DNA from 3 places in the Enterobacter cloacae complex sp. ECNIH7 genome. Region 2 is predicted to be linked to each of the others. Evidence: predicted binding sites of a transcription regulator. Region 2 holds the regulator's gene; each other region holds the start of a gene.

The links. Region 2 encodes PhoB, which activates phosphate uptake and scavenging genes when phosphate is short. Its sites were predicted from a motif close to CTGTCATAAAACTGNCNNAT; they were not measured.
Region 1: a site for PhoB is predicted at 5,777-5,796, ahead of uvrB (excinuclease ABC subunit UvrB). Genes of this name have one in related genera too.
Region 3: a site for PhoB is predicted at 4,834-4,853, ahead of glpT (glycerol-3-phosphate transporter). Genes of this name have one in related genera too.

The regions. Positions count from the first base shown of each region.
Region 1 is NZ_CP017990.1:1,570,946-1,581,143, reverse strand. It holds gene moaC (cyclic pyranopterin monophosphate synthase MoaC) at 1-278, opposite strand, end outside; gene moaB (molybdenum cofactor biosynthesis protein B) at 282-794, opposite strand; gene moaA (GTP 3',8-cyclase MoaA) at 819-1,808, opposite strand; molybdenum cofactor riboswitch at 1,796-1,929, opposite strand; gene yvcK (uridine diphosphate-N-acetylglucosamine-binding protein YvcK) at 2,155-3,063, shown strand; gene uvrB (excinuclease ABC subunit UvrB) at 3,530-5,545, opposite strand; gene WM95_RS07745 (ABC transporter ATP-binding protein) at 6,298-7,020, shown strand; gene bioD (dethiobiotin synthase) at 6,983-7,684, opposite strand; gene bioC (malonyl-ACP O-methyltransferase BioC) at 7,677-8,432, opposite strand; gene bioF (8-amino-7-oxononanoate synthase) at 8,416-9,573, opposite strand; gene bioB (biotin synthase BioB) at 9,570-10,198, opposite strand, start outside.
Region 2 is NZ_CP017990.1:1,094,429-1,104,626, reverse strand. It holds gene malZ (maltodextrin glucosidase) at 1-736, opposite strand, end outside; gene proY (proline-specific permease ProY) at 1,271-2,644, opposite strand; gene brnQ (branched-chain amino acid transporter carrier protein BrnQ) at 2,726-4,045, opposite strand; gene phoR (phosphate regulon sensor histidine kinase PhoR) at 4,455-5,750, opposite strand; gene phoB (phosphate response regulator transcription factor PhoB) at 5,772-6,461, opposite strand; gene sbcD (exonuclease subunit SbcD) at 6,649-7,854, shown strand; gene sbcC (exonuclease subunit SbcC) at 7,851-10,198, shown strand, end outside.
Region 3 is NZ_CP017990.1:3,432,778-3,442,975, forward strand. It holds gene nrdA (class 1a ribonucleoside-diphosphate reductase subunit alpha) at 1-763, shown strand, start outside; gene nrdB (class Ia ribonucleoside-diphosphate reductase subunit beta) at 813-1,943, shown strand; gene yfaE (class I ribonucleotide reductase maintenance protein YfaE) at 1,943-2,197, shown strand; gene glpQ (glycerophosphodiester phosphodiesterase) at 2,303-3,361, opposite strand; gene glpT (glycerol-3-phosphate transporter) at 3,373-4,725, opposite strand; gene glpA (anaerobic glycerol-3-phosphate dehydrogenase subunit A) at 4,978-6,606, shown strand; gene glpB (glycerol-3-phosphate dehydrogenase subunit GlpB) at 6,596-7,813, shown strand; gene glpC (anaerobic glycerol-3-phosphate dehydrogenase subunit GlpC) at 7,810-9,000, shown strand; gene WM95_RS16935 (nicotinamide mononucleotide deamidase-related protein YfaY) at 9,034-10,198, opposite strand, start outside.

The sequences.
Region 1 (10,198 bases), 480 kb from region 2:
TCCGGCTGTGCCTGCAGGTTCACTTCCACATTGCTCAGCATCAGCGGATGGCACAGCGGAATTAAGTCCCAGGTGCGCTTGGCGGCCTGAATCCCCGCGATGCGCGCGGTGGCAAAGACGTCGCCCTTATGGTGGCTGCCGTCGATAATCATCGCCAGCGTTTCCGGCAGCATAGTGACAAACGCTTCCGCGCGCGCCTCGCGCACCGTTTCGGCTTTGGCGGAGACGTCCACCATATGCGCTTCGCCAGCGGCGTTAATGTGGGTCAGTTGTGACATAGCTTATTTCTTTAAATGGGGATGGAAATTACACGGACGGGTACGGGCGTCCAGCTGCGGGGCGATGATGTTTTCCCACGCGGTGCGGCAGGCTTTGGTCGAGCCCGGCATAGCGAAAATCAGGGTTTTGTTCGCCACCCCGGCAACGGCGCGCGACTGGAGCGTGGAGGTACCAATCTCTTCAAAGGAGAGCATGCGGAACACTTCGCCGAAGCCTTCTACCTCGCGGTCGAAAAGCGGGATCAGCGCTTCGGGGGCCTGATCGCCTGCGGTAAAACCGGTGCCGCCGGTGATCAGCACCACCTGCACCTCATCGCTGGCAATCCACTGCGAAACCTGAGCACGAATGGCGTAGCGGTTCTCCTTCACGATCGCTTTATCGACGATGTGATGCCCCGCGTCATGGGCCGCCTCGCGCAACCAGTGGCCAGAGGTATCATCCTCTTCGCCCCGGCGGTCGGAAACGGTAAGGATAGCAATGCGTGTCGGGATAAATTCTGCGCTTACCTGACTCATATTCTGATTCCTTCTTAAGCCTGATTACCCGCCGATATAAGACAGGTTCTGAGTAATACCGGTATTGCCCTGATGCAGGAAGTGGGTCTGTTTTTTATGCGTCAGCGCGTCAGAAATGCGTGCTTCAAGCGCGCCCTGCTGCGCATCATCTTCCAGCAGATCGCGAAGGTCCACGCCGCCGTCGCCGAACAGGCAAAGATGGAGCTTGCCAACGGAGGAGACGCGCAGGCGGTTGCAGCTGGCGCAGAAGTCTTTCTCATAGGGCATGATAAGCCCGATCTCACCTTCGTAATCCGGGTGGCAGAAGACCTGCGCCGGGCCGTCGCTGCGCTGGCGGATCTGGTGGATCCAGCCGCGTTTCAGCAGCTCGTCGCGCAGCACCATGCCGGAGATGTGATGGCGACGGAACAGCTCGCTGCCCTCGCCGGTTTCCATCAGCTCGATAAAACGCAGCTGAATGGGGCGGGATTGGATCCACGCCAGGAAGGTATCGAGCTGATGATGGTTCACATCACGCATCAGCACCGTGTTGACTTTGACCTTCTCGAACCCGGCCGCAAATGCCGCGTCGATGCCGTCCATGACCTGCTGAAATTTATCCTGGCCGGTAATGGCGTGGAACTGACGGGCGTCCAGGCTATCGACGCTGACGTTGATCGCCGTCAGCCCCGCATCGCGCCAGTTCGCCACGTCGCGCGCCATGCGGTAACCGTTGGTGGTCACCGCAATCTGGCGGATACGTTCGTTTTCATGCACGGCGGCAATGATGTCGGGGAAATCGCGGCGCAGAGAGGGTTCGCCGCCGGTCAGACGCACTTTTTCGGTGCCGAGCTCAGAGAAGGCGCGCGTGACGCGGCGCACTTCATCCACGGAGAGAAAGCCGTTATTGGTGACGCTGCCCGGTTTGTAGCCATCGGGCAGGCAGTAGGTGCAACGGAAGTTGCACACATCGGTAATCGACAGACGTAAGTAATAAAACTTACGCGCGAAAGCATCAGTAAGTTGTGAAGCCATGTACACCTTTCCAGATCGGGAGGCACAGTCATTTCTTTCTGTACCCTGGTGGCAAATTCGCCACGGCCAGAGCGCCATATCTTTCGACACAGGCACAAGGGCTAGAGTGTATGTTTTCAATTTTGAAAACGTGGTTAGGGCGATAGTAGCGCGTAAATTCTCACGGCGCCATTATCGCCTTTCGCTATATAGTTACGTATATAGCGAATCAATCCTGCATTTTCGCTACAGAATACCTAAAAACCGCATTTTCACATTGATATACGTCATTTTGCATCGGGTGAGGCATCGTCTTTTAGGGGTAGTTAGGTTACTGTTACGCGATCGAACGTGATAAGGAATACGTATGCGCAATCGCACTTTTGCGGATCTTGACCGAGTGGTCGCTCTTGGCGGAGGACACGGCTTAGGCCGGGTTATGTCCTCTTTGTCGTCACTCGGCTCAAGGCTGACAGGGATAGTGACCACCACCGACAACGGCGGCTCAACCGGGCGCATTCGACGTGCCGAAGGCGGCATTGCCTGGGGAGATATGCGCAACTGCCTGAACCAGTTAATTACCGAGCCGAGCGTCGCATCGGCGATGTTTGAGTACCGTTTTGGCGGTAATGGCGAACTTTCCGGGCATAACCTTGGAAATCTGATGTTAAAGGCATTGGATCACCTGAGCGTAAGGCCTCTGGAAGCCATTAATTTAATCCGTAATCTGCTGAAAGTTGACGCATTCCTGATCCCCATGTCAGAACAACCGGTAGACTTGATGGCCATCGACGCCGAAGGGCATGAAGTTTATGGCGAAGTGAATATTGACCAGCTCATCCTGCCGCCCACGGAGTTAATGACCTATCCGAGCGTACCCGCCACGCGAGAAGCGGTGGAGGCCATCGGAGAAGCGGATCTTATCCTGATCGGTCCGGGCAGTTTTTATACCAGCCTGATGCCCATTCTGCTGGTGAAAGAGCTGGCGCAGGCGCTGCGCCGCACCCCTGCCCCGATGGTTTACATCGGTAACCTGGGACGTGAACTGAGCCCGGCGGCAGCGAGCCTGTCGCTGGCAGATAAGCTTGAATTAATGGAGCAGTACGTCGGTAAAAAAATTATCGACGGCGTCGTGGTCGGGCCGAAGGTGGATGTGTCGGGTATTGGCGACCGCGTGGTGGTGCAGGAGCCACTGGAAGCGAGTGATATTAAATATCGCCATGACCGTCACCTGCTGCGCGAGGCGCTGGAGAAGGCGATTCAGGCGCTGGGTTAGGTTCGTTTTGTGCGGCCTGATGCCCTCATAATAATGCCCGCACGGACGCCCCCCTACCTTGAGGGAGAGGGCTGAGGTGAAGGGGAACATACGACTCTGGTGGTCATTCCGTTCACTTTATGTTCCTTGCTACTCTGTAACGATATGGCCTGTGAACGTGCCAGGGTGGCTCAATCGCCACCACCCTGGCGACCCGGGCTCCCGGCGGTAAATCGCCGCTTCGCGGTGCCCTCGTCTTATTCCTTTCGGCTTATCGGGTACGGGCGGAGGTAACGTCCCTGTAAAGCCCGCCCTCTCGGCGCCTCCCTGCGCCTCGCCCCGGCCTGCAGGAAACACCTCAGCGATTTACAGCCGGACCAGAGCATCGCTGATAGCCTTCAATCGCTCTGAAACAACGTTATTGCTTCTGTTCAAAAATTACTGGGGATCCCTCTCCCACGGGGAGAGGGAGAAAACAACGCTTTACTCACGATGCCGCGATGAAAAGATCCCGCAGCTGATGAAGCTGGTCGCGGATTTGCGCCGCCTCTTCGAACTCCAGATTCTGCGCGTGCTGCATCATCTGCCCTTCCAGCTCGTGGATTTTCTGCTGCAGCGCTTTCGGCGTCAGCACGACGGTATCCTCTTCCACCACTGAACGCGCCTTGCCGCGACCTTTCGCTTTGGTTTTAGCAATGTTCTGACCCAGCGCCAGAATATCCACCACCTTCTTGTTCAGCCCCTGCGGGGTAATGCCGTGCTCTTCGTTGTAGCGCTGCTGTTTCTCGCGGCGGCGCTCCGTTTCGCCAATCGCTTTCGCCATCGACGGGGTGATTTTGTCACCGTACAGAATCGCTTTCCCGTTGACGTTACGCGCGGCGCGGCCGATGGTCTGGATCAGCGAACGCTCGGAACGCAGGAAACCCTCTTTGTCCGCATCCAGAATCGCCACCAGCGAGACTTCAGGCATGTCCAGACCTTCTCGCAGCAGGTTGATCCCCACCAGCACGTCAAACTCGCCCAGACGCAGATCGCGGATAATCTCCATGCGCTCCACGGTGTCGATATCCGAATGCAGATAGCGCACCTTCTCGCCGTGCTCTTCGAGATACTCGGTGAGGTCTTCCGCCATACGCTTGGTGAGCGTGGTCACCAGCACGCGCTCGTTGATGGCGGAACGGGCGCGGATCTCTGAGAGCAGATCGTCCACCTGCGTAGCCACTGGACGAACTTCAATAATCGGGTCGAGCAACCCGGTCGGACGCACAACCTGATCGACAACGTCTTCACCGGATTTCTCCAGCTCGTAGTTGCCCGGCGTGGCCGAGACGTAAATGGTTTGCGGCGCTAATGCCTCAAATTCTTCAAACTTCATCGGACGGTTATCCAGCGCTGACGGCAGGCGGAACCCGTACTCTACCAGCGTCTCTTTACGCGCCCGATCACCGCGGTACATCCCGCCGATCTGCGGGATCGTGACGTGGGATTCGTCGATCACCAGCAAACCGTCTGCCGGAAGGTAGTCAAACAGCGTCGGCGGCGGCTCGCCCGGCCCGCGCCCGGAGAGGAAGCGCGAGTAGTTTTCAATGCCGGAGCAATAGCCCAGCTCGTTCATCATCTCAAGGTCAAACTGGGTACGCTGGCTCAGGCGCTGCTCTTCGAGCAGCTTATTGTTCGCCAGCAGCACCTTACGGCGCTCGGCCAGCTCCACTTTGATCTCTTCCATCGCCTGCACGATACGCTCGCGCGGCGTCACGTAGTGCGTTTTCGGGTAGATGGTAAAGCGCTGGATCACCGACTCAACGTGCCCGGTCAGCGGGTCGAAGAGCGACAGGCGTTCAACCTCTTCGTCAAACAGCTCGACGCGCAGCGCCATATCGTCCGATTCCGCCGGGAAGATGTCGATCACCTCACCGCGTACGCGGAAAGTGCCGCGCTGGAACGCCTGATCGTTACGGGCATACTGCAGCTCCGCCAGACGGCGAACGATGGCGCGCTGGTCGATAATCATCCCCTGCGTCAGGTGCAGCATCATCTTGAGATAGAGATCCGGATCGCCCAGACCGTAGATCGCGGAAACCGACGCGACGACGACCACATCGCGACGCTCCAGAAGCGCCTTCGTGGCCGACAGACGCATCTGCTCGATGTGTTCGTTCACCGAGGCATCCTTCTCGATGAAGGTGTCAGAGCTCGGTACGTAGGCTTCAGGCTGGTAGTAATCGTAGTAGGAGACGAAATACTCCACCGCGTTTTCCGGGAAGAACTCTTTCATCTCGCCGTAAAGCTGCGCGGCCAGGGTTTTGTTGGGTGCCAGCACCATCGTTGGGCGCTGGAGATCCGCAATCACGTTGGCGATGGTGAACGTTTTACCCGAGCCGGTTACCCCCAGCAGCGTCTGGTGCGCCAGCCCGTCTTCCAGCCCCTCTTCCAGACGACGGATCGCCTCAGGCTGATCGCCAGATGGACGGAAAGCAGAATTCAATTTGAACGGTTTACTCATGGGCGACAACCTGATGACGTTATAAGCGGCAGGTGAGTAATTTTACTCGTTGTTGCCAGGAATGCCAGTAAAAAACACTGGATGAAAAACCAGTAGCATGTCAGGATATTTAGCATAGCGCCTGAATGATTAGCGCGATAGCGGCCAAAATTTGGACTGTGACAATATAAAACACCAGTCAGGTCAGGTTATCCCCAGAACTTTTTCTTTTTTAACATTTGTCAAGCCAGGTAATGATAGTTTTGTGGCAACGGGTGACACTTTCATGACGGGAATTGCTTTTATCTAAGCAATTAAATAATAAACGATATTTTCTAAAGCCGCGTTTCGCGCCAATTTGGGCGTAAGCCGCGTCTTCTCTCGCTTATCGCGTGTTTTCTAACTCTAATGCACATGGTTATCCACAGGAATAGTGGATAACTGCTTCCAGCCCATGCAGACTGGCGCTCGGCAAATTCCCGGTTTTTCCCACGAGACGGCAGTAAAAAAATTTTATAGCTATTTTTTGATGATTAACAGTTGCGTCATTCATAACCAACCGATGGGATCTTGCTCACATTTTCATCATTTCGGGTTCTGCACCACAACTCACCACCACCAGCACCGTCGATGTGCAATTCCCTTTTTTCTCAGCCCCTCTCTGGTGACTTATTCCTAAAAAAGCCGTTTTTTTGAACACTTTTCGGTTTCTGGCAGGGGTTTTGCAGATTCAAACGCGAGCCTCACCTACACACATTTTTAAGGAGAAAAAGATGTTGAGTCTGCGTGCTGTGAATCAGTTTTACGGAAGCCAACATACGCTATGGAACGTGAATTTGGATTTTCCGCAAGGGATGTGTACAGGCGTCGTTGGCCTGCCGGGGATGGGGAAAACCACCCTCATGAATTGCATAGCCGGGAGAGTGCCCGTTGAAAGCGGCAGCATCATCTGGCACGAGGCGGGCGCGCCGCCGCGCGACTTGCTTAACCTGCCGCCAGAACAGCGCTCAGGACCGGGGATAGGCTATGTCCCGCAGGACAGGCGGATCTTCTCCCAGTTAACGATTGAGGAGAATCTGCATATCGCCATGCGGGCGATGGGGAAACCCAACCCGGAGGCGAAAAATGACGTTTACGACCTGTTTCCGGCGCTCTACGCATTGCGTCAGGCCCGCGCCAACACGCTCTCTCCGGACGACCAGTACCAGCTGGCGCTGGCTAATGCGCTGGTGAACCGTCCGCACCTGCTGATCCTCGATGAGCCCCTGCACGGCGCAGGACACAGCTTCGCCCAGAAGCTGGGGCAGCTGCTGGTGCGCTTAAACCGGGAGTTTGGTATGACGGTGCTATTAGCGGAGCAGCAGCTGTCGTTTATCCGCCGGGTTGCGGACCGCTTCTGCATGCTCTATCGCGGGCGTAACGTGGCGCAGGGCCACGTTAACGAGCTGGATGACGAGCTTATCGCGCACTGGATGTCGCGGGAAGCAAGACGCTGAGATCGAGATAACGCCCGGTGTCGGCATTTTCCACGCCGTCAGCAAGCCAGGGAATTTCCCCGAGGCACGGGGCGGGAAGTACGCGCCTGAGCGTCGCCAGATATTCCTGGTGTCGTTTCCCCGGCGCAACCACGTCGTTGGCTATCCAGCCCGCCAGACGCAGCCCGGCCTGCTGGACGGCCTGCGCGGTCAACATGGCGTGATTGATGCAGCCCAGCCTGACGCCGACGACCAGAATGACGGGAAGCTGCTCGGCCTGCACCCAGTCAGCAAACGTCTGCGTGTCCGAAAGCGGCGTAAACCAGCCGCCTGCGCCTTCCACCAGCACCCAGTCGGCCTGGCTTTCCAGCGTCCGTAACCCGGCTGACAGCACGGTGAAATCAATCGGACGACCTTCGTCAGCGCTGATGATGTGCGGCGAGGTCGGCTCGGCAAAGGTGTACGGATTCACCGCTGAATAGGCAAGCTCACGCGTGCTGTTACGCTGGAGCGCCAGCGCGTCGGTATTGCGTAACCCTTCCGCCGTCATCTCGCTGCCGGAAGCAACCGGCTTATATCCGGCGGTGTTTTTCCCAAGCTTTCGCGCCGCCTGCAGCAGCGCCGAGCTGGCCACCGTTTTTCCCACTTCCGTATCCGTTCCGGTGACAAAATAACGTTCACTCACGTTCGATAATCCCATGAAAAAGTTGATAAGAGAGCGGGAAATGTCCCCGCTGCTGCGGCCAGGCCAGCTCCAGACGCTGCAGCTGTCCCCGGGTCAACGGTTTTTTCTCGCGTCCGGTATGCAGGTGCGTGGCGCCGATGCCCTTCAGCGAACGCATGGCACTGAACGCATCGCTAAAATTAAGCGTGATGGTCTGCACCACGCTGCGGTAGCGCCAGCCTGCCAGCGCCTGCGTCACCTGCTCATGCGATAAAAAACGGTTAGCGTGCGGCTGCTCATCCACCGCTTTCCACGCCTGATTTAGCTCCGGCAGAGAGCTTTCCAGCAGGGTGGTAAAGGCCACCTTCCCGCCCGGTCGCGCGACGCGATAAAGCTCGCGCAAGGCCTGCGGCAGGCTGCTGCACCACTGGACCGCCAGATGACTCCAGACCAGATCGAACTGCGCATCCGCCAGCGGGATCGCCTCGATATCCGCCAGCAGATAGCGATCCGCTGCCTGTCGCTGACGCGCCTCGTCGAGCATCTGCTCTGAGAGGTCGATAGCCGTGACCAGGCTTCCCGCCCCGCGCCAGTAGCGGCTGTTGCCGCCGGGACCACAGCCGGCGTCCAGCACCTGCGGAAAACGGTTCTCGCCAAGCGCGGCCAGAAGCCCCTGCGCGCTCTGACGCTGCAGCTCATCGTGCTGCGAATAGCTCTGCGCGGCCCGGCCAAATGCCGCCGCGACGGCCTGCTTATTCACCGGCGTCATGGAGCGCCTCCAGCAGCGTCTGGATATCCCGAGCGTCATGCGCCGCCGTCAGGGTTAAACGCAGCCGCGCGGTACCCGGCGGGACCGTTGGCGGCCGAATGGCTGTAACCCACATGCCGCGCTCGCGCAGCGCCTGTGCCAGCGCCAGCGCGCGGCCGTTTTCGCCGACAATCACCGGCTGGATGGCGCTCTGCGAATCGGGGCTGTGGAAGGGCAGCGCCGCTAGCCCCTTGCGGAAGCGGGAGATATGCTCTGCCAGCCGCTGACGACGTTCATCCCCTTCCGCGCTGCGGATCACCGCCAGCGACGCAGACAGCGCCACGGCCTGCGCCGGAGGCATGCTGGTGCTGTAGATCAGGTGCCGGGCAAACTGCAGCAGATAGTCGGCGACGGACTCGCTGCACAGCACGGCGGCGCCGCTGGCGCCAAAGCCTTTGCCGAAGGTGACAATCAGCAGCTCCGGCTTTACGTTTTGCTGATGCGCGCTGCCGCGACCTTCGCCACCCATTACGCCAATGCCGTGGGCATCGTCAACCAGCAGCCAGGCGTTTTGCCGCTTTGCGGCTTCGTGCAGCGCGGCAAGCGGCGCGCTGTCGCCGTCCATGCTGAACACCCCTTCGGTGACCGCCAGCTGCTGTCCGTCGCAGGGTTTATCCAGCAGCGCGGCGAGCTGCCCCGCATCGTTATGGGCAAAGCGGCGCAGCTGCGCCGGGCTTAAATTTGCCGCCTCCAGCAGCGAGGCGTGGCTCAGGCGGTCAGCGACAATACGGTCCTCTTTTCCCATCAGGGCGGTAATGACCGCCTGGTTGGCGGCAAAGCCGGAGATGAACAGCAGCGCGCGCGGGTAGCCGAGCCAGTCGGCAAGCGCCTCTTCCAGCGCCTGATGCGCCGTGGTGTAGCCGCTGACGTGTCCCGAGCCGCCGCTGCCCACGCCAAACCGCTCCGCACCCTGCTGCCAGGCGCGGATGATGGCAGGATGCTGGCTCAGCCCGAGATAGTCGTTGCTGGAGAAATTACAAAACTGCCGCCCCTCGCGGGTAAGAAAACGGCCCGCGCCGTTTTCCACCACCCTGCGAACGCGAAACGCCTCTGCCGCCCGGCGTTCGTCCAGCGCGGTATTAATGCGTGCCTGCCAGGTCATACGGCTGCCGCGTTGTAGAACTGGTCGGTGTCGGCGTTGAAAATCTGCTGCTCCAGCTGCTGCTGTTGCTCGTTATCGCCCGTCAGCACCTCGGTCTGATGCGGGTTAAGCCCCAGTTTGCGGAACAGCTGAACGTCTTTGTCCTCTTCCGGGTTCGGCGTGGTCAGCAGCTTGCAGCCGTAGAAGATGGAGTTGGCTCCGGCCATAAAGCACATCGCCTGGGTCTGCTCGTTCATCTGCTCGCGACCGGCAGAGAGGCGCACGAAAGAGGTCGGCATCATGATGCGCGCCACCGCGATGGTGCGAATAAAATCAAACGCATCCACGTCGTCGTTGTCCGCCAGCGGCGTTCCCTTAACCTTCACCAGCATGTTGATCGGCACGCTTTCCGGCGGGGTCGGCAGGTTTGCCAGTTGAAGCAGCAGGCCCGCGCGGTCTTTCACCGTTTCGCCTAAGCCCACAATACCGCCCGAGCAGACCTTGATCCCCGCGTCACGCACTTTATCCAGCGTGTCCAGACGCTCCTGATAGGTCCTCGTGGTGATGATGTTGCCGTAAAACTCCGGCGAGGTGTCGAGGTTGTGGTTGTAGTAGTCCAGCCCTGCGGCGGAGAGGCGCTGCGCCT
Region 2 (10,198 bases):
CCAGAATCAGGCGCATGCCTTCGTTTTGGGTGTTCTTACGCAGGCGCAGCAGCGCCTCGTCACCGCCAAACTGGGCGTCAACGTGGCGATAATCTTCGGTATCGTATTTGTGCACGCTCGGGGCTTTAAACACCGGGTTGAGATACAGCGCCGTCACGCCGAGCTTTTTCAGGTACGGCAGCTTTTCGCTGATGCCGTCGAGATCGCCGCCGTAAAAAGTGGATCCGCCCGCCTGCGCGGTTAAGGGCTCATCCCACGCTTTCAGGATAATGTCGTGGCCCGCCGCATGGTGGTGATAGATCTTATCCTGGTCGGCAGTGCGTTTTTCGCTGCGCGCAAAACGGTCCGGGAAAATCTGGTAAAACACCTGATCGTTAACCCACTGCGGGCCGTTATCCGGGTAATCGACCGCGAACTGCTCCAGCCGTGCGGGCGGGAAACGGCTAAACCCCTGCGGGGTAAACCACAGCTGGCGGTTATTCCACAGCAGTTTGAAGCTGTAGCGGCGACGCGGCTGCCCGCTGCTCAGGTCGATATTTGCTCGCCACGCCGTTATCCCCGGCAGCGGCTGGCTGCGCAGCCTGTGCATTTTCAACCCGGTCTCTTCGTTATCTATTTCGGCGCGGAGCGTCACGCGTTCAGGCTGATTTTCCCCCGCCAGCCAGAGCGTAATCACAAGGTTGTCTTTGTTTTGCTTAACAAATGGGGCAACCGGAAGGTGCCAGGCGTTTAACATCACGAATCCCCTTTGATGAAATTGACGTCACCTTGCCACAGGGTGGTTAAGGATAGCTCACCATGACGTGATTTATTGGGGGAGGAGGACGGGGGAGGAGGTAATAATGCCCGCACGGACGGCTCCCTCTCCCTTGAGGGAGAGGGCTTGGGTGAGGGGGAAACATGCGGCTATTGGGGTAATTCCGTTCACTTCATGTTCCTTGCTACTCTGTAATGCCATGGCCTGTGAACGTGCCAGGGCGGCTCAGTCGCCACCACCCTGGCGACCCGGGCTCCCGGCGGTAAATCGCCGCTTCGCGGTGCCCTCAGCTTATTCCTTCAGGCTATCGGGTCGGGCATGAGCCTGCACCCATGCATGCCCCGCCCTCTCGGCGCATCCCTGCGCCTCGCCCCGGCCTTACGGAAACGCTTCGGCGATTTACAGCCGGACCAGGGCATCGCTGTAAGCCATTCACTTTCCTGAAACCACATGCATCGCTTCAGGTTAAAAATTGCCTGGCAATCCCCTTCCACGGAACAAGTAATACAAATATTACTGCGCTTCCGCCAGCTGACGGTCGCGGCGGCATTTAAACACCCAGCCCACCAGCAGCAGGACGATCCACGCGCAGCCCACGTACAGGGAAATGCGGGTATCCGGATGGTAGCCAATCAGGGCAATGATAAACACCAGGAAGATCAGCCCGACCACGGTCGTCGCAACGCCGCCCGGTACTTTGAACTTCAGCGCTTTCGCCTCATCCGGCGACAGACGACGACGGAATGCGATCTGCGACAGCAGGATCATAATCCACACCCACACCGTCGCGAAGGTCGCCAGCGATGCGATCACCAGGAAGACGTTCTCCGGCATGATGTAGTTCAGGTAAACCGAGAACAGCAGCGCCACGGTCATCACCACGACGGTCACCCACGGCGTGCCGCGGCGTGAGGTTTTGGCGAACACCTTCGGCGCACTGCCCTGCTCCGCCATGCCGTGCAGCATACGGCCCACGCCAAAGACGTCACTGTTAATCGCGGAGAGCGACGCGGTGAGCACCACAAAGTTCAGAATGCTGGCCGCAAAGGCAATCCCCATATGCTGGAAGGTCAGAACAAACGGGCTACCGTTGGTGCCTACCTGATTCCACGGGTAGATGGACATAATCACGAACAGCGTACCCACGTAGAACACCAGAATACGCATCGGCACCGAGTTGATGGCGCGCGGAATGGACTTCTCCGGATCTTTCGCTTCCCCGGCGCTAATACCGATAATCTCGATACCGCCGTAGGCAAACATCACCATCTGCAGCGACATCACCATGCCGAGCCAGCCGTTGCTGAAGAAGCCCCCGTTGCTCCAGAGGTTATGGATGCCGGTCGGCTGCCCGCCGTTGCCGATTCCCCAGATGATGATGCCGAAACCGGCCACGATCATGATGATAATGGTGGCGACCTTGAAGAAGGAGAACCAGAACTCCAGCTCGCCGAACACCTTCACGCTCATCAGATTAACGGCGCAAATGATCAGCACCACGCTCAGCACCCAAATCCAGTGCGGCACCGCCGGGAACCAGACGCCCATATAGATGCCAAACGCCGTCACGTCGGCAATTGCCACAATCAGGATTTCAAAACAGTAGGTCCAGCCGGTGATAAACCCGGCCAGCGGGCCGAGGTTTTCCTGCGCGTAGCGGGAGAAGGAGCTGGCGGACGGGTTGTGAACCGACATTTCGCCGAGGGCGCGCATGATGATATACGCCGCCACGCCGCCGATAATGTACGCCAGCAGAACGCTGGGACCGGCCATTTTGATGGCATCTGCCGAGCCATAAAAAAGACCGGTGCCGATAGCAGAGCCCAGCGCCATAAAGCGGATGTGGCGCGTGCTCAATCCACGTTTAAGTTTGTTAGTGCTTTCCATTTAAATCTTGCCATTCAACACGAAAAAAACAAAAAACCACGGGGCCTTAAGCCCCGTGGTTAAACAATTTGTTGCCGTTGATTAATGAGCGTTCGATGCGACCTGACGCCCTGCAGCACGGTCCCAGATAATCGCCAGAACCAGTGCAACAACGGTAGGCATCAGCCAGGCCAGCCCCTGCTCGGACAGCGGCAGACGCTGTGTCCATGCCGGCAGTATGTGCGCGAAAGCTGATGCTTTAATCCCGTCAAGGATACCAAAAATCAGGCTGATAAACATGGCTGGCGCAATAATTCGTGAAGAGTTGTTCCACCACGGGCGAGTAAAGCTCAGCACGACCAGCACGATACACGGCGGATAAATCGCCGTCAGCACCGGAATCGAGACCTGAATCAGGTGGCTCAGACCGAGGTTGGACACCGCCATAGAGAAGATGCCGAGGATAAACACCAGGGTGCGGTAAGAGAGCGGCAGATACTGTGCAAAGAACTCTGCGCAGGCGCAGGTCAGGCCAACCGCCGTCACCAGACACGCCAGGAAAATCAGCGCTGCCAGCAGCATACTGCCCGCACCGCCAAAGGTGTGCTGAACGTAGGCGTGCAGGATAGCCGCACCGTTGGCGTTCTGCTCAACCAGCATGGCGCTGTCGGAGCCCAGACGGAACAGCGCCAGATAGAGCAGCGTCAGCCCCACGCCGGCCATCAGGCCAGCCCAGATGGTATAGCGGGTCAGCAGACGCGCTTCGGTCACACCGCGGGAACGCGCGGCGTTAACAATAACGATACCAAACACCATGGCGCCCAGCGTATCCATCGTCAGGTAGCCGTTCACAAAGCCGTTAGAGAACGCGGCGTTTTTATAGGCGTCCATCGCGTCGCTAATCGGGCCCGCTGGCCAGACGATGGCCGCTACCGCCAGAACAATCAGCGCCACAATTTTCAGCGGAGCCAGGAAGTTACCCACGGTATCCAGCAGTTTTCCCGGATAGAGGGAAACCAGAATCACGATCGCGAAGTAGATCAGGCTGTAGATAAACAGCGGCATCGCGCCGTCACCGGTCAGGGGAGCAATACCCACTTCGAAGGAAACGGTTGCCGTACGCGGGGTCGCAAACAGCGGGCCAACGGCGAGATAGCAGACGGTTGCCAGCAGAACGCCCGCCACTTTGCCAATCGGGGTGCTGAGGCTATCCACACCGCCGCCGACTTTCGCCAGCGCAACGACGGTCAGAACCGGCAGACCCACGGCAGTAATCAGGAAACCAAACGCGGCGGTCCAGACGTGTTCACCCGCCTGTAAGCCAACCATTGGAGGGAAAATGATGTTGCCTGCGCCAACGAACAGCGCAAATGTCATAAAGCCCAGCGCGATGATGTCACGCGATTTTAAGTGATGGGTCATAAAACCTTACTGCCTGTGGATGTGGTGTTGAAAACATTGAGATTTTCGATATCCCTGACGGGACGATACAGCCGAAAATTTGCTCAATTTCAGCGGGAAATGCTCCCGTCCTGGCGTGGAGAAGAATAGTTTTTCGATTTACCACGCAAATACAGTCGGTCTGACAGTATCTGGGGCGCAATTTAAACGCTTATAACGTTTAAAGGCAAGGCGGGATCGTAAAACCAGAACAATATGCCAGCATGGAAATACACCTCAGAATAATACGCTATTTATAAGAAAAACCCATGGCTAATCATGCGAACAAAAAACAGTCAGCCGTATAAAATTCATCCGCGTTTCGCTTGACTGCAAAGCAAACGGGCCAGCAGACGCTGACCCGTGGAAAGGTAAAATGACACGCCTGCCGTCAGGCGATCTTTTTGGCAATTAATCGTTCCGGAATAACGAAACTGAAGCGGGTTCCTTTACCCAGCGTACTCTGAATATCGAGACGGCTTTCATGGTGATTCACCGCGTGTTTCACAATTGCCAGCCCCAGACCGCTTCCGCCAGTCTGCCGGGATCGCGCTTTATCCACACGGTAAAAGCGCTCGGTCAGGCGCGGAATATGCTCAGGCGCAATTCCCGGCCCGTTGTCTTCCACGCTAAACTCAGCCCCCGTTGGGGCATGATGCCAGCGCACCACGATATTCGTCCCCTCCGGCGTATGATTTACCGCGTTATACACAAGGTTGGAAATGGCGCTCCGCAGTTCATCTTCGCTGCCCAGCACCTTCAGCGTATTGTCGACCTCAAAGGTCAGGTGATGCTTTTTATGGCTTAACGTCTGCGCTTCACGCTCAACGACCCGCAGCATCATCGGCACATCAATGGTGTCATTTAGCGCGAGCGACGGCGCCGCTTCAATCTTCGAGAGCGTCAGCAGCTGCTTCACCAGCCCTTCCATCCGGTGCGTTTGCTCGCGCATGGTGTGCAGCGCTTTTTCACGCGGCGCGCCTTCAAGCGTTTGCTCCTGCATCATCTCCAGGTAGCCCTGAAGCACGGTCAGCGGGGTACGCAGTTCGTGACTGACGTTGGCGAAGAAGTTGCGACGCGCCCCTTCCAGCTGGTGCATCTGGGTGACATCGCGCGCCACCATCAGCCACTGCTTATCGCTGTAGGGCATCACGCGGATTTCCAGATGGCGACCATTATTGAGCTTCAGATTGTGCGGGCGGGTAAAATCACGCTTTTTCAGATACAGCGTGAACTCGGGATAACGCAGAAGGTTGAGGATATTCTGGCCATTGTCGTCGGGCCAGCGCAGGCCCAGCAGCTGTTGCGCAAGGCCGTTACACCAGAAGATTGTCCCTTCTTCGGTCGTCAGAATAACGGCATCCGGCAGCGACTCTGCACCGCTGCGAAAACGCTTAATCAGGCTTCCCAGCTCGCGGCGACGCTTTTTATTACGCATCTGCATCTGATGCAGACCGTACAGCAGCGGCTCCCAGCTGCCGCTTCCCGGCGGCGGCGTCATGCTTCGATCAACCCACAGCCACCAGGAGAGGCGCAGCAGGTTCCAGAAATGCCAGATCAGCAGCCCGGTGACCGACGCCAGCAGAAACCACGGCAGGTGTCCAAGAAAGGCCCCCAGAAGGAAGGCCGGAATACAGCATAAGATCAGTTCAAAGACGAGCCTTTTCCATGACAGACGTTCCAGCACGCGTCACACTCCTGTCATTGTTCAGAAACGGGTAGAAAAACGATAACCCGTGCCGCGGACCGTCTGCACCATGCGATCGTGGCCGCTCAGTTCCAGTGCTTTTCGCAGGCGGCGAATATGTACGTCAACCGTCCGGTCTTCGACATACACGTTAGTTCCCCAGACGTTATTCAGCAACTGCTCGCGGCTGTAAACGCGTTCCGGGTGGGTCATAAAGAAGTGCAGGAGTTTAAATTCGGTAGGCCCCATGTCGAGGGGATTTTCACCGGTCATTACGCGGTGTGAGGTGGGATCAAGGCTCAGCCCCTGCATTTCGATCACCTCTTCCACCGCCATCGGCGAAATACGGCGCATCACGGCTTTAATGCGGGCAACCAGCTCTTTTGGGGAGAACGGTTTTGTAATGTAATCGTCCGCGCCGGTCTCCAGACCGCGCACGCGATCCTCTTCTTCTCCGCGCGCCGTGAGCATCACAACCGGGATGTCGCGGGTCAGCGCTTCACGCTTCAGGTGTTTGATAAACTGCAGTCCGGAGCCGCCGGGCAACATCCAGTCCAGCAGAATCAGATCGGGCCAGGGTTCATTCAGCTGGTTCACTGCGCTGTCATAATCTTCCGCTTCAACCGGCTGGAAGCCGTTTTGCTCGAGCACGAAGCACACCATTTCACGAATTGGAGCTTCATCTTCTACGACCAGAATACGTCTCGCCATACTTTGCCCTGTCTTATCTTATTTAAGTTACAAGTTTGTAATTCGGCGCCATTATGCGTCAGATTTATGACAGATTTATGAAAAACAGTACCACGATAAGGGGCAAACCGTTGTTTTATTACAGCGGTTATTTTCCCGTCTCTGAACGTTTATAATCCTGCTTTCTCTTTTTTGCCACGGATCAGCTATGCGCATACTTCACACCTCGGACTGGCATCTGGGTCAAAATTTTTACAGCAAAAGCCGTGCGGCTGAACATGAAGCCTTCCTGAACTGGCTGCTGGAAACGGCCCGGACACACGAGGTGGACGCGATTATTGTGGCGGGTGACATCTTTGATACCGGCTCACCCCCCAGTTATGCGCGTGAACTGTACAACCGCTTCGTGGTGAATTTGCAGCAAACCGGCTGTCATCTGGTGATTGTCGCCGGCAACCATGATTCCGTCGCGACGCTCAATGAATCCCGCGACATCCTGGCATTTCTCAATACCACCGTCGTCGCCAGCGCCGGGCACGCCCCGCAGATCCTGAAAAAACGCGACGGCACTCCGGGGGCGGTGCTGTGCCCTATTCCCTTTTTACGTCCGCGCGACATCGTGCAAAGCCAGGCGGGGCTGTCGGGTGCGGAAAAGCAGCAGCATCTATTACAGGCCATAACCGACTATTATTACCAGCAGCACGCCGATGCCTGCGCCCTGCGCGGCGACCAGCCGATTCCGGTGATTGCGACCGGGCATCTCACCACCGTCGGGGCCAGTAAAAGTGACGCGGTACGTGACATCTATATCGGCACGCTGGATGCCTTTCCGGCGCAGAACTTCCCTCCAGCCGACTACATTGCGCTCGGGCACATACACCGGGCTCAGATCGTCGGCGGCAGCGAGCACATCCGCTACTGCGGCTCGCCAATTTCGCTCAGCTTTGACGAAACGGGAAAGGCCAAATCCGTCCATCTGGTGAGCTTCTCCGAAGGAAAACTTCACGCCGTCGAGACGCTGGAGGTGCCCGTCACCCAGCCGCTGTCGGTGCTGAAGGGCGATCTTGACGCCATTACCGCCCAGCTTGAGCAGTGGCGCGGAACAGCGCTTAACCCGCCCGTCTGGCTGGATATCGAAATCACCACCGACGACTACCTGCACGATATGCAGCGAAAAATTCAGGCGCTGACGGAAGATTTACCCGTCGAAGTCTTACTGGTACGCCGCAGCCGCGAGCAGCGCGAGAAAATTCTGTTAAGCGCTCAACGCGAAACGCTCAGTGAACTGCGGGTTGAAGAGGTGTTTGAACGCAGGCTCTCGCAGGAGGAAATTGACGACGCGAAGCGCGCAAGACTCAGCGAACTGTTCAGCCATACCCTGCATGCGCTCAATGATGAGGAAGAAAACGCATGAAAATTTTGAGCCTGCGTCTGAAAAATCTCAACTCCCTCAAGGGCGAGTGGAAAATTGACTTTACTACGGAGCCGTTTGCCAGCAACGGTCTGTTTGCCATCACCGGCGCAACCGGGGCAGGTAAAACCACCCTGCTTGACGCCATCTGTCTGGCGCTTTATCACGAAACGCCACGCCTGCAGAAGGTTTCTCAGGCGCAAAACGACCTGATGACGCGCGACACCGCCGAGTGCCTGGCGGAAGTGGAGTTCGAGGTAAAAGGCACCGCCTATCGCGCATTCTGGAGCCAGAACCGCGCGCGCAACCAGCCGGACGGAAACCTGCAGGCGCCGCGCGTGGAGCTGGCGCGCTGCGAAGATGGCAAAATCCTGGCCGACAAAGTGACGGATAAACTGGAGCAAACCGCCGCGCTCACCGGGCTGGACTATGGCCGCTTCACCCGCTCCATGCTGCTCTCACAGGGGCAGTTTGCCGCCTTCCTTAATGCCAAGCCGAGCGATCGCGCCGAGCTGCTGGAGGAGCTGACCGGCACCGAGATCTATGGCCAGATTTCCGCCATGGTGTTTGAGAAACACAAAGCCGCCCGCAGCGTGCTTGAAAAGTGCGAGGCGCAGGCGGCGGGCGTCGTGCTGTTGAGCGAAGAGCAACAGCAGCAGTTGCAGCAAAGTTTGCAGGCGCTTACTGACGAAGAGAAAACCCTGCTGGTTCAGCAGCAAAGCCAACAGAAAGATTTTCAGTGGCTTACGCGCCATGATGAGCTCGTGCTTGAGCAACAGCGCGTCACCGCGATGCAGCAGCAGGCGCAACAGGCGCTGACGAACGCTGCGCCAGAACTGGCAAAGCTCCAGCTTGCTCTGCCCGCCGCCCAGCTTCGACCGCTTTGGGAGCACCAGCAGGAGCAAACCGCGCGCCTGAGGCAAACCCAGCAGCGAATTATTGAAGTAAATACTCGCTTACAAGCCAAAACCGCACTGCGCGCGCGGATCCGTCATACCGCCCAGCGGAATCATGAGCAGCTTCAGACCGAACTTACGGCGCTGGCGCAGTGGCTGGCGGAGCACGAGCGCTATCGCCTGCTGGGGCAGGAGATTGCCGGCTGGCGCGCCCAGCTCTCGCAGCTTAACCGCGACAAAACGCAGTTAGACTCGCTTGCTGCGCGGATGAGCGAATTACGCAACAGGCTGGCTGCGATGCCGGAAAATGCGCTGACGCTGACGGCGGATGAGGTCAGCGCGGCCATGGAGCAGCAGTCCCGGTCACGCACGCTGCGTCAGCGGCTGACGTCGCTGCATGCCCGCTATCAGCCGCTGCAAAAGCGCCTGCGCCAGAGCGGTGAAAGCGTGCTGAAGGCCCAGGCCGAACAAAACAAACTCAATGAAACGCTGACGCTGCGCCGCCAGCAGTACAAAGAGAAACACCAGCACTATCTGGACCTTAAAGCCCTGTGCGAACGTGAAGCGACGATTAAAGATCTGGAAAGCTATCGTTCCCGGCTTGAGGCAGGCAAACCCTGTCCGCTGTGCGGTTCCAGCGAGCACCCCGCCGTTGCGCAATACCAGTCTCTTGAGCTGACGGATAACCAGCGCCGCCGTGATGACCTGGAAAAAGAGGTCGCCGCGCTTAAAGAGGAAGGGCTGCTGGTGCTGGGGCAGGTAAATGCCCTGACGCAGCAGATCCAGCGCGAGACAGACGAAGCGCAGATGCTCTCTCAGGAAGAGCAAGCACTCACTAAAGAGTGGATGGAAGCCTGCACTTCCCTGAACATCGCGTTGAATATTCAGGAAGATATCTCGCCATGGATGAACGAGCAGGAACAGTACGAGCGCCAGCTCTATCAGCTCAGCCAGCGTCTGACCCTGCAAAACCAGTTAAACGAGCAGGAAGTGCAGGAGCGACAGCATCAGCAGCAGCTGACGGCCGCACTCCAGGCGCTGGAAAACACCCTGCTTTCGCTATCGCTTAACGTACCTGAAGACGGGAATGAAGCCGCCTGGCTGCACGCCCGCGAAGCGGAATTCGCGCAGTGGCAGGAGAAACAAACGCAGCACGGCGCGCTTCTGGAACGCATAAACGTGCTGAAGCCGCTGCTCGACACGCTTCCGGAAACGAACGGCGAAGAAGCCGAACCGGCCATTCCGGACGGCTGGCGCGACGTGCATGACGAATGCGTGTCGCTACAAAGCCAGCTCACCGCACAGCAGCAGCAGGAAAAGCTGGAGCAAGAGCGCCTGCTTCAGTCGCAGGCACAGTTCACCGCGGCGCTCTCAGCGAGCTGCTTTGCCGATCGGGACGCGTTCCTTGCCGCCCTGCTGGATGACGACGCTATTCGTCGCCTCGAACAGCT
Region 3 (10,198 bases), 2.3 Mb from region 2:
GGGCCGCCGTACCCTGGGTATCGGCGTGATCAACTTCGCCTACTGGCTGGCGAAAAACGGCAAGCGTTACTCCGACGGCAGCGCTAATAATCTGACGCACCAGACGTTCGAAGCGATTCAGTACTACCTGATGAAAGCCTCTAACGAGCTGGCGAAAGAGCAAGGCGCGTGCCCGTGGTTCAACGAAACCACCTACGCGAAAGGCATTCTGCCAATAGACACCTACAAGAAAGACCTGGATGCGATCGTCAGCGAGCCGCTGCATCTCGACTGGGAAGGCCTGCGCGAGTCCATCAAGACCCACGGCTTGCGTAACTCTACGCTCTCTGCCCTGATGCCGTCCGAGACCTCTTCGCAGATCTCTAACGCCACCAACGGTATTGAACCGCCGCGCGGCCACGTCAGCATCAAAGCGTCGAAAGACGGCGTGCTGCGTCAGGTGGTACCGGACTACGAAACGCTGGGCAACAACTACGAGCTGCTGTGGGAAATGCCAAACAACGACGGCTACCTGCAGCTGGTGGGTATCATGCAGAAGTTTATCGACCAGTCGATCTCTGCCAATACCAACTATGACCCGACGCGCTTCCCGTCCGGCAAGGTACCGATGCAGCAATTGCTGAAAGACCTGCTCACCGCCTACAAATTTGGCGTGAAAACCCTGTACTATCACAACACCCGTGACGGTGCGGAAGACGCGCAGGACGACATGGTACCGTCAATTCAGGACGATGGCTGCGAAAGCGGCGCATGTAAGATCTAATGAAGGGCGGGGATATCCCCGCCTTTATTTCGTAAGACAGGACACACTCATGGCATATACCACCTTTTCACAGACGAAAAACGACCAGCTCAAAGAGCCGATGTTCTTCGGCCAGCCGGTCAACGTGGCACGCTACGATCAGCAAAAATATGACATCTTCGAAAAGCTGATTGAAAAGCAACTCTCCTTCTTCTGGCGCCCGGAAGAAGTGGACGTCTCCCGCGACCGTATTGATTACCAGTCGCTGCCGGATCACGAAAAACATATCTTCATCAGCAACCTGAAGTACCAGACGCTGCTGGACTCCATTCAGGGTCGTAGCCCGAACGTGGCGCTGCTGCCGCTGATCTCCATTCCGGAGCTGGAAACCTGGGTGGAAACCTGGGCGTTCTCCGAGACTATCCACTCCCGCTCTTACACCCACATCATCCGCAACATCGTGAACGATCCGGCGGTGGTGTTTGACGATATCGTCACCAACGAGCAGATCCAGAAGCGCGCGGAAGGCATTGCCCATTACTACGACGAGCTGATCGAGATGACCAGCTACTGGCATCTGCTGGGCGAAGGTACGCACAACGTGAACGGTAAAACCATCACCGTGAACCTGCGCGCGCTGAAAAAACAGCTGTACCTGTGCCTGATGAGCGTCAACGCGCTGGAAGCGATCCGCTTCTACGTGAGCTTCGCCTGCTCCTTCGCCTTTGCCGAGCGCAAGCTGATGGAAGGCAACGCCAAAATCATCCGTCTGATCGCCCGCGATGAAGCCCTGCACCTGACCGGTACCCAGCACATGCTGAACCTGCTGCGCAGCGGTACGGACGATCCGGAGATGGCGGAAATCGCCGAAGAGTGCAAGCAGGAGTGCTACGACCTGTTCGTGCTGGCGGCTCAGCAGGAGAAAGAGTGGGCAGACTACCTGTTCCGCGACGGCTCCATGATCGGCCTGAACAAAGACATCCTGTGCCAGTACGTTGAGTACATCACCAACATCCGCATGCAGGCCGTCGGTCTCGATCTGCCGTTCCAGACGCGCTCTAACCCGATTCCGTGGATCAACACCTGGCTGGTGTCCGATAACGTGCAGGTTGCGCCGCAGGAAGTGGAAGTCAGCTCTTATCTGGTCGGTCAGATTGATTCTGAAGTCAACACCGACGACCTGAGCAACTTCCAGCTCTGATGTCACGCGTCACGTTAAGTCTTTCCGGCACTGAGGTGCTGTGTCGGGAGGAGCACCCTTCTCTGCTGGTGGCGCTTGAGGCGCATCAGGTAGAAGTAGAGTACCAGTGTCGTTCCGGCTACTGTGGCTCCTGCCGATGCCGCCTGGTCGCCGGCCAGGTGGACTGGCTGACCGAGCCGCTGGCCTTTATCAACGAAGGGGAAATTTTGCCCTGCTGCTGCCGGGCAAAAGGCGATATAGAGATCGAGATGTGATGTTGTCCTTATCCCCTCTCCCGGTGGGAGAGGGTTAGGGTGAGGGCATCAGGCCGCAGAGCCAGATTGTCGGGTGGCGGCTTCGCCTTACCCGACCTGCCAAACCTACTTCCGGTGAATGAATTCGACCGCTTTATCCGGGAAATCCGTAAACAGTCCGTCCACGCCCGCCTGGTTATACAACACCTCATAAAGCTGATTCACGTCCGTGGCATACGGCGGCAGCTGGTCTGCACGCACGGTATACGGATGTACCTGCATCCTGCTGGCGTGCGCCTCTTTCACCATCGCCGTCAGCTTCACGTGGCCCGGCGCTGAGCCTTCCGCCACCAGCATGTGGTAATCCGGCCCGATGCCGTCGGCGTACTGCGCAATCTGCTTCATCGCGCCCGGCTTAAACATCCAGTCGTAGTTATAGTTCACCCACTTGCCGTCCGGCTGCTTCTCCTGGGTTTCATTCCAGTCGGTATAGGCAATCAGCTGCACCAGATTGAGGTTCATCCCCATCTTCGGCTCCAGCTCGGTTTTGATGCGCTTCAGCTCGGCGGCGTCAAAACACTGCAGGTAGACTTTGTCCTTCTTGCTGGTGTAGCCGTACTGTTTCATTACCTCCAGCGTCTTCGCGGCAATGTCTTTGCCTTCCTGATGGTGGAACCACGGCGCTTTGATCTCCGGGTAGATGCCGATATTTTTACCGGTTGAGTGGTTCAGCCCCTGAACAAACTCAATCTCTTCCTGGAAGGTATGGATCCGGAAGTCAGATTTGCCCATCGGGAAACGTCCCGGATAGACCTGCACCTTCTTGCCGTTTTCGATCTCGAAGCCTTCGGTAAACTTCAGGGAACGGATCTCCGCCAGGGTGAAATCAATGGCATAGTAGCGGCCATCTTTTCGCGCGCGGTCCGGGAAACGCTCCGCCACGTCCGTCACGCGGTCCAGGTAGTGGTCATGCAGTACGACCAGCTGGTCGTCCTTGGTCATCACCAGATCCTGCTCCAGATAATCCGCGCCCTGGGCATAGGCCATCGCTTTCGCCGGGAGCGTATGCTCCGGCAGATAGCCGCTGGCGCCGCGGTGGGCGATAACGATTTTATCCGCCGCCAGCGCGGAGCCTGTCATCAGGCCCGCCAGCAGCAGGCCGGTTGTTACGTAAGATAATTTCATCGCAATGCTCCTTATTGACGACGCGCCAGCACTTCCGCGTGGTGACGTTTCTCACCGATCATGACCACCATGAGCAGCAGTACCGCCAGCACGCTGCCGCCGATCATCACCATAAAGCCGCCGTCCCAGCCGAAGAAGTCAACGGTGTAGCCCACGATAGCGCTCGCCGCGACCGAACCGCCCAGGTAGCCGAACAGACCGGTAAAGCCTGCCGCCGTGCCCGCCGCTTTTTTCGGCGCCAGCTCCAGCGCGTGCAGGCCGATCAGCATCACCGGACCGTAAATCAGGAAGCCGATAACAATCATGCAGGCCATGTCTACTGATGGGTTACCCGGCGGGTTGAGCCAGTAAACGACGGTCGCGATGGTGACCAGGGTCATAAAGAACACTCCCGTCGCCCCGCGGTTGCCTTTAAACACCTTGTCCGACATCCAGCCGCAAAGCAGCGTGCCCGGGATCCCGGCATATTCATACAGGAAATAGGCCCAAGACGATTTATCCAGCGCGAAGTGCTTCACCTCTTTCAGGTAGGTTGGCGACCAGTCGAGGATGCCGTAGCGCAGCAGGTAAACGAACACGTTTGCCACCGCGATATACCACAGCAGCTTGTTCGGCAGCACGTACTTCATGAAGATCTGTTTGGCGGTCAGCTCTTCTTCGTGCTCCTTGCTGTAATCATCCGGATAATCGTTTTTGTACTCTTCAATCGGCGGCAGGCCGCAGGACTGCGGCGTATCGCGCATCAGGGCGAAGGCAATAATCGCCACCAGAATGGCGCCAAAGGCAGGCATATAGAGCGCCGCGTGCCAGTCGTTGAACCAGGCCATCCCCAGCAGGAACAGCAGCGGCGGAATACCGCCGCCCACGTTATGCGCGCAGTTCCACACCGACACGATGCCGCCGCGTTCCTTCTGCGACCACCAGTGCACCATGGTACGTCCGCACGGCGGCCACCCCATCCCCTGGAACCAGCCGCAGAGGAACAGCAGCACGAACATAATCGCAATACTGGACGTCGCCCACGGCACAAAGCCCATGAACAGCATGACCGCGGCCGCCAGGATCAGGCCGGCGGGCAGGAACACGCGCGGATTCGAGCGATCCGACACGGAACCCATGATGAATTTGGAAAAACCGTAGGCGATTGAGATCCCCGACAGCGCGAACCCCAGATCGCCGCGGGAGAAGCCCTGCTCCACCAGATACGGCATGGCGAGCGCGAAGTTTTTACGTACAAGGTAGTACGCCGCGTACCCGAAGAAAATTCCCAGGAAAATTTGCCAGCGCAGACGGCGGTATAGCGGATCAATTTCTGCCTCTGGCAGACGCGCCCTGTGCGGCGCAGGTTTGAAGATACTGAGCATAACAGCCTCCGTGGCCTTGAATTGAATGGGCAGGTGGCTCGCACCTGAATTCCAGAGGCGGGGATGTTAAGAAATCACGGTGATTGTTACTGTGAATCAACGCACAGATTGTTACAGAAATATGACAGAATGCGCAAAAAAGCGCATGAAATCACGTTCCATTTTCGAATTTCGCGCGTTTATGTTCGAAATCAAACAAACCACACTATTGATATGGCTAAATGATAAAAAAACGAACATAGAGGGTAAACAATGACCATTCACGATCCTCGCTACAGCGATGTGATAATCATTGGCGGTGGCGCAACCGGCGCCGGGATCGCACGCGACTGCGCCCTTCGCGGCTTAAGCGTTACGCTGCTGGAGCGCCACGATATCGCCACGGGCGCAACCGGGCGTAACCACGGCCTGCTGCACAGCGGAGCGCGGTATGCGGTTACCGACGGTGAGTCCGCACGCGAATGTATTGCTGAAAACCAGATCCTCAAGCGTATCGCCCGCCACTGCATTGAGCCAACCAACGGCCTCTTTATTACTCTTCCCGAAGATGATCTCGCCTTTCAGGACACCTTTATTACCGCCTGCACTGCGGCGGGCATTCAGGCTGAGGCCATGGACCCGGTGCTGGCGCGGCGGCTGGAACCGTCGGTTAACCCGGCGCTTATCGGCGCGGTGAAAGTGCCTGACGGCACCGTTGACCCCTTCCGCCTGACGGCCGCCAATATGCTGGACGCCCGCGAGCATGGCGCGAACATTCTGACCGGACACGAAGTGACCGGCCTTATCCGCGAAGGTCACCGCATCTGCGGCGTGCGGATCCTTGATACGCAGTACAACGAACACAGCGAGCTGTATGCCGCCGTGGTGGTCAACGCGGCGGGGATCTGGGGGCAGCGCATCGCGGAATACGCGGACCTGTCGGTGCGCATGTTCCCGGCAAAAGGCTCGCTGCTGATCCTCGACCACCGCATTAATAATCACGTGATTAACCGCTGCCGCAAGCCGTCCGATGCCGATATCCTGGTGCCGGGCGACACCATTTCGTTAATCGGTACCACCTCAACCCACGTGAATTACAGCGAGATTGATTACAACCGCGTCACCGCTGAAGAGGTGGATATCCTGCTGCGGGAAGGGGAAAAACTGGCCCCGGTGATGGCGCAGACGCGTATTCTGCGCGCCTACGCGGGCGTGCGTCCGCTGGTTGCCAGCGACAACGACCCGAGCGGACGTAACGTCAGCCGGGGAATCGTGCTGCTCGATCACGCCGAGCGCGACGGCATGGACGGGTTTATCACCATCACCGGCGGCAAGCTGATGACCTACCGCCTGATGGCCGAGTGGGCGACCGATGCCGTCTGCCGCAAGCTGGGGAATACCGAAACATGCGTGACGGCAGAACAACCCCTGCCCGGCTCGCGGCAGTCCACCGAAAAAACGCTGCAAAAAATTATCTCCCTGCCCGCGCCGCTGCGCGGGTCCGCGATTTACCGCCACGGCGACAGAACGCCGCAGTGGCTCGGTGAAGGACGCCTGAGCCGCAGCCTGGTGTGCGAGTGCGAAGCCGTCACCGCCGGTGAGGTGCAGTACGCGGTGGAGAACCTGACGGTCACAAGCCTGCTCGATCTTCGTCGCCGCACCCGCGTGGGAATGGGTACCTGTCAGGGCGAGCTGTGCGCCTGTCGTGCCGCCGGGCTGCTGCAGCGTTTTCATACCACCACCGCCACCCAGTCGCTCGATCAGCTCAGCGCGTTTTTAAACGAGCGCTGGAAAGGCATTCAGCCTGTCGCCTGGGGCGATGCCCTGCGCGAAAGCGAATTTACCCGCTGGGTCTACCAGGGGCTTTGCGGTCTTGAGAAGGAGCAACGCGATGAAATTTGATACCGTAATCGTCGGCGGCGGGCTGGCAGGCCTGCTCTGCGGCATCAAGCTCTCGAAGCAGGGTCTTCGCTGCGCCATTATCACCCGGGGCCAGAGCGCCCTGCACTTCTCGTCGGGCTCTCTGGATCTGGTGGACGAAGCGTACCGCGACAAGCTGCCGCCGGAGCACCCGTATCACCTGATTGGCGCCCAGCATATTGACCGCTTTGCGCTGGAGACCGAAGCGCTGCTGGCGGACTGCGGCGCGCGTCTGAGGGGAAGCGCCCGGCTCAATCACCAGCGCGTCACGCCGCTCGGCACCCTGCGCTCTGCCTGGCTCAGCCCGGAAGAAGTGCCCGTTGCTCCCTTCAATGCCGCACGCGTCCGGGTCGTGGGCATTAGCGGCTTTCTGGATTTTCAGCCCCATCTCGCGGCCGCGTCGCTCTGTCGCCAGGGCGTCAATGCCGAAACGGCAGAGATAGAGCTGCCTGAGCTTGATGTCCTGCGCGACAACCCGAGCGAGTTTCGCGCGGTGAATATCGCCCGTTTTCTGGATAACGAGGACAAATGGCCGCTGCTGTATGACGCGCTCAGACCGCTCAGCGATAGCTGTGATGCCCTGCTGATGCCCGCCTGCTTCGGTTTACGCGACAACCGGCTCTGGCGCTGGCTCTCGGATCGTCTGCCCTGCACGCTCGGCCTGCTGCCAACCCTGCCCCCTTCCGTACCCGGCATTCGCCTGCATACCCAGCTCCAGCGCCAGTTTGTCGCGCAGGGCGGCGTGTGGATGGCGGGTGATGAGGTGAAAAAAATCACCCTGACCGACGGCGCGGTGAGCGAAATCTGGACGCGCAACCACGACGATATTCCGCTTCGTGCCCGCTATACGGTGCTGGCAAGCGGCAGTTTCTTCAGCAACGGGCTGCTGAGCAGCCGGGAGGGCATCCGGGAAGCCATCATGGGGCTGGATGTTCGTCAGCGAGCCTCCCGCGCGGACTGGTATCAGAGCGATTTCTTCTCGCCGCAGCCCTGGCAGCAGTTCGGCGTGATTGTCGATAGCCAGCTGCATCCGCAACTTTCCGGTAAGCCCGTCAGTAATCTCTTTGCCATCGGCTCGCTGCTGGGCGGGTACGATCCCATTGCCCAGGGATGCGGTGGCGGAGTCTGCGCCGTCACGGCGCTGTATGTGGCAGAGCAGATTAGCCAGCGCACGGAGGCTGAACAATGAACGACACCCGTTTTGAAAGCTGCATTAAATGCACGCTGTGTACCACCGTCTGCCCGGTGAGCGGCGTGAACCCACGCTATCCCGGGCCAAAGCAGGCCGGACCGGACGGCGAGCGTCTGCGTCTGAAGGACGGCAAGCTGTACGACGAGGCGCTGAAATACTGCATCAACTGCAAACGCTGCGAAGTCGCCTGCCCGTCGGATGTGAAAATCGGCGATATCATCCAGCGCGCCCGGGCGCGCTACAGCACGCAAAAGCCGACGCTGCGTGACGCTATTCTGAGCCACACCGATCTGATGGGCAGCGTCTCTACGCCGTTTGCCCCGCTGGTGAATGCCGCGACCGCCCTCAAACCGGTGCGCCAGCTGCTGGATGCCACGCTGAAAATAGACCATCACCGCAGCCTGCCGAAATATTCTCACGGCACCTTCCGCCGCTGGTATAAATCCGTGGCGGCGGAGCAGGCGCAGTACGCCGAGCAGGTGGCCTTTTTCCACGGCTGCTATGTGAACTACAACCACCCGCAGTTGGGTAAAGATCTGCTGAAGGTGCTGAACGCCATGGGAACCGGCGTACAGCTGCTTAGCAAGGAGAAGTGCTGCGGCGTACCGCTGATCGCCAACGGGTTTACCGATAAAGCGCGCAGGCAGGCTCAGAGCAATGTCACATCACTGCGCGAAGCGATTGTTGATAAAGGCATACCGGTGCTGGCGACCTCGTCCACCTGTACCTTCACCCTGCGCGATGAGTATCCGCATCTGCTGGACGTAGATAACACCGGCCTGCGAGAGCACATCGAGCTGGCAACACGCTTCCTGTGGCGCAAGCTGGACAGCGGGCAGACGTTGCCGCTGGGGAAATTGCCGCTGAAAGTGGTGTACCACACGCCGTGTCATATGGAGAAGATGGGCTGGTCGCTCTATACGCTGGAGCTGCTGCGGTTAATCCCGGGGCTGGAGCTGACGGTGCTGGACTCGCGCTGCTGCGGGATTGCGGGAACCTACGGCTTTAAGCGTGAAAACTACGAAACGTCGCAGGCGATTGGCGCTCCGCTGTTCCGTCAGATTGAAGAGAGCGGCGCGGATATCGTGGTAACGGACTGCGAGACCTGCAAGTGGCAGATTGAGATGTCCACCAGCAAGCGCTGCGAACATCCTATCACCCTGCTGGCGAAGGCGCTGGGCTGAATATGGCCGGGGCAAAAGGCCCCGGCACAGGCGTTACTCCACGAACAGCGACTCAACCACGTTAATCCAGCCGTGCTCGCTGGCAACCTCTTTGCCATTCAGCCAGCGGCGCAGCATGTTCAGCGCCATCATAGCGCAAACCTCCTGACGCACCGCCAGGCTGTGGCGGGTGATACTCATTTTTACCCGCAGGGCCCAGGTGCCTTCCGGCGTCGCCAGCGCGAAGTTAAGGTATTCCTCGTCCAGCCCCCCGACGAACAGCGCCAGACCGGCAAAATGCTTCACCCTTCTCTCGGAAGCCCAGCGGGCGGTTTGCGCCAGGGTCTCCTGCTGGAAAGGCACCACTTCGCTGGCCAGCAGCGGCGCGTTGACGCGCGACAGCTGCAGCGCCAGCAGGCCACCGGTGAACTGCTCGCTTAAGGTCACGCTCAGCTGACGCGACTGCAGATGCGTCGCAATCTGCGCGGGCAGCCCTTCCGTCCCTTCAAAGATCAGGCTTTCGCCCGCCACGCGCTGCACCTCGGGCCACAGGGCCAGCATCGCCTCTTTCTGCTCGGCCGGGCCTGTCAGTTTGAGTTCAATAATCGGCATGGAGGAGCGGTAGCCCATGGAGACGCCCGGCGGCAGCGGGAGAGGGTCAAGGCTCTGGGCCAGATCGCTTTCCGAGCGGCCAAAGGTGGTCAGACGCAGGCACAGCGGCGGTTCAGGCAGGGTAAAACGATCGCGAAGGCGCGGCAGGATCTGTTGCTCGACCATCACTTTAAATTCTGAGGGCACGCCCGGCGTAAAGAACATCAGGCAGCGGTTCAGCTGCATGGCAAACCCGCACGCGGTACCCACCGGGTTATCGACCAGCTCGGCGCTGGCGGGAATTTCAGCCTGTTTGCGGTTGCTGGGGGCCATGACGCGGCCACGTTCGGAGAAAAAGCGCTCCATCTGCGAAAGCCACGCCTCGTGCAGCACCAGCCCTTCGCCTTTTGCGGTCGCGGCGGCCAGCGCGCTGAGATCGTCACCGGTGGGGCCGAGTCCGCCATTCACAATCAGCACGTCGCAGTGTTCGCTGCGCTCGCGCAGAATAGCGACCAGCGACTCAAGATTGTCGCCCACCGTATTGCGGCGCGTTAACGGTAATCCTTGCTCAAAGAAAAGATCGGCAAGCCAGGCAGCATTGGTATCAATAATTTGTCCATGCAGCACT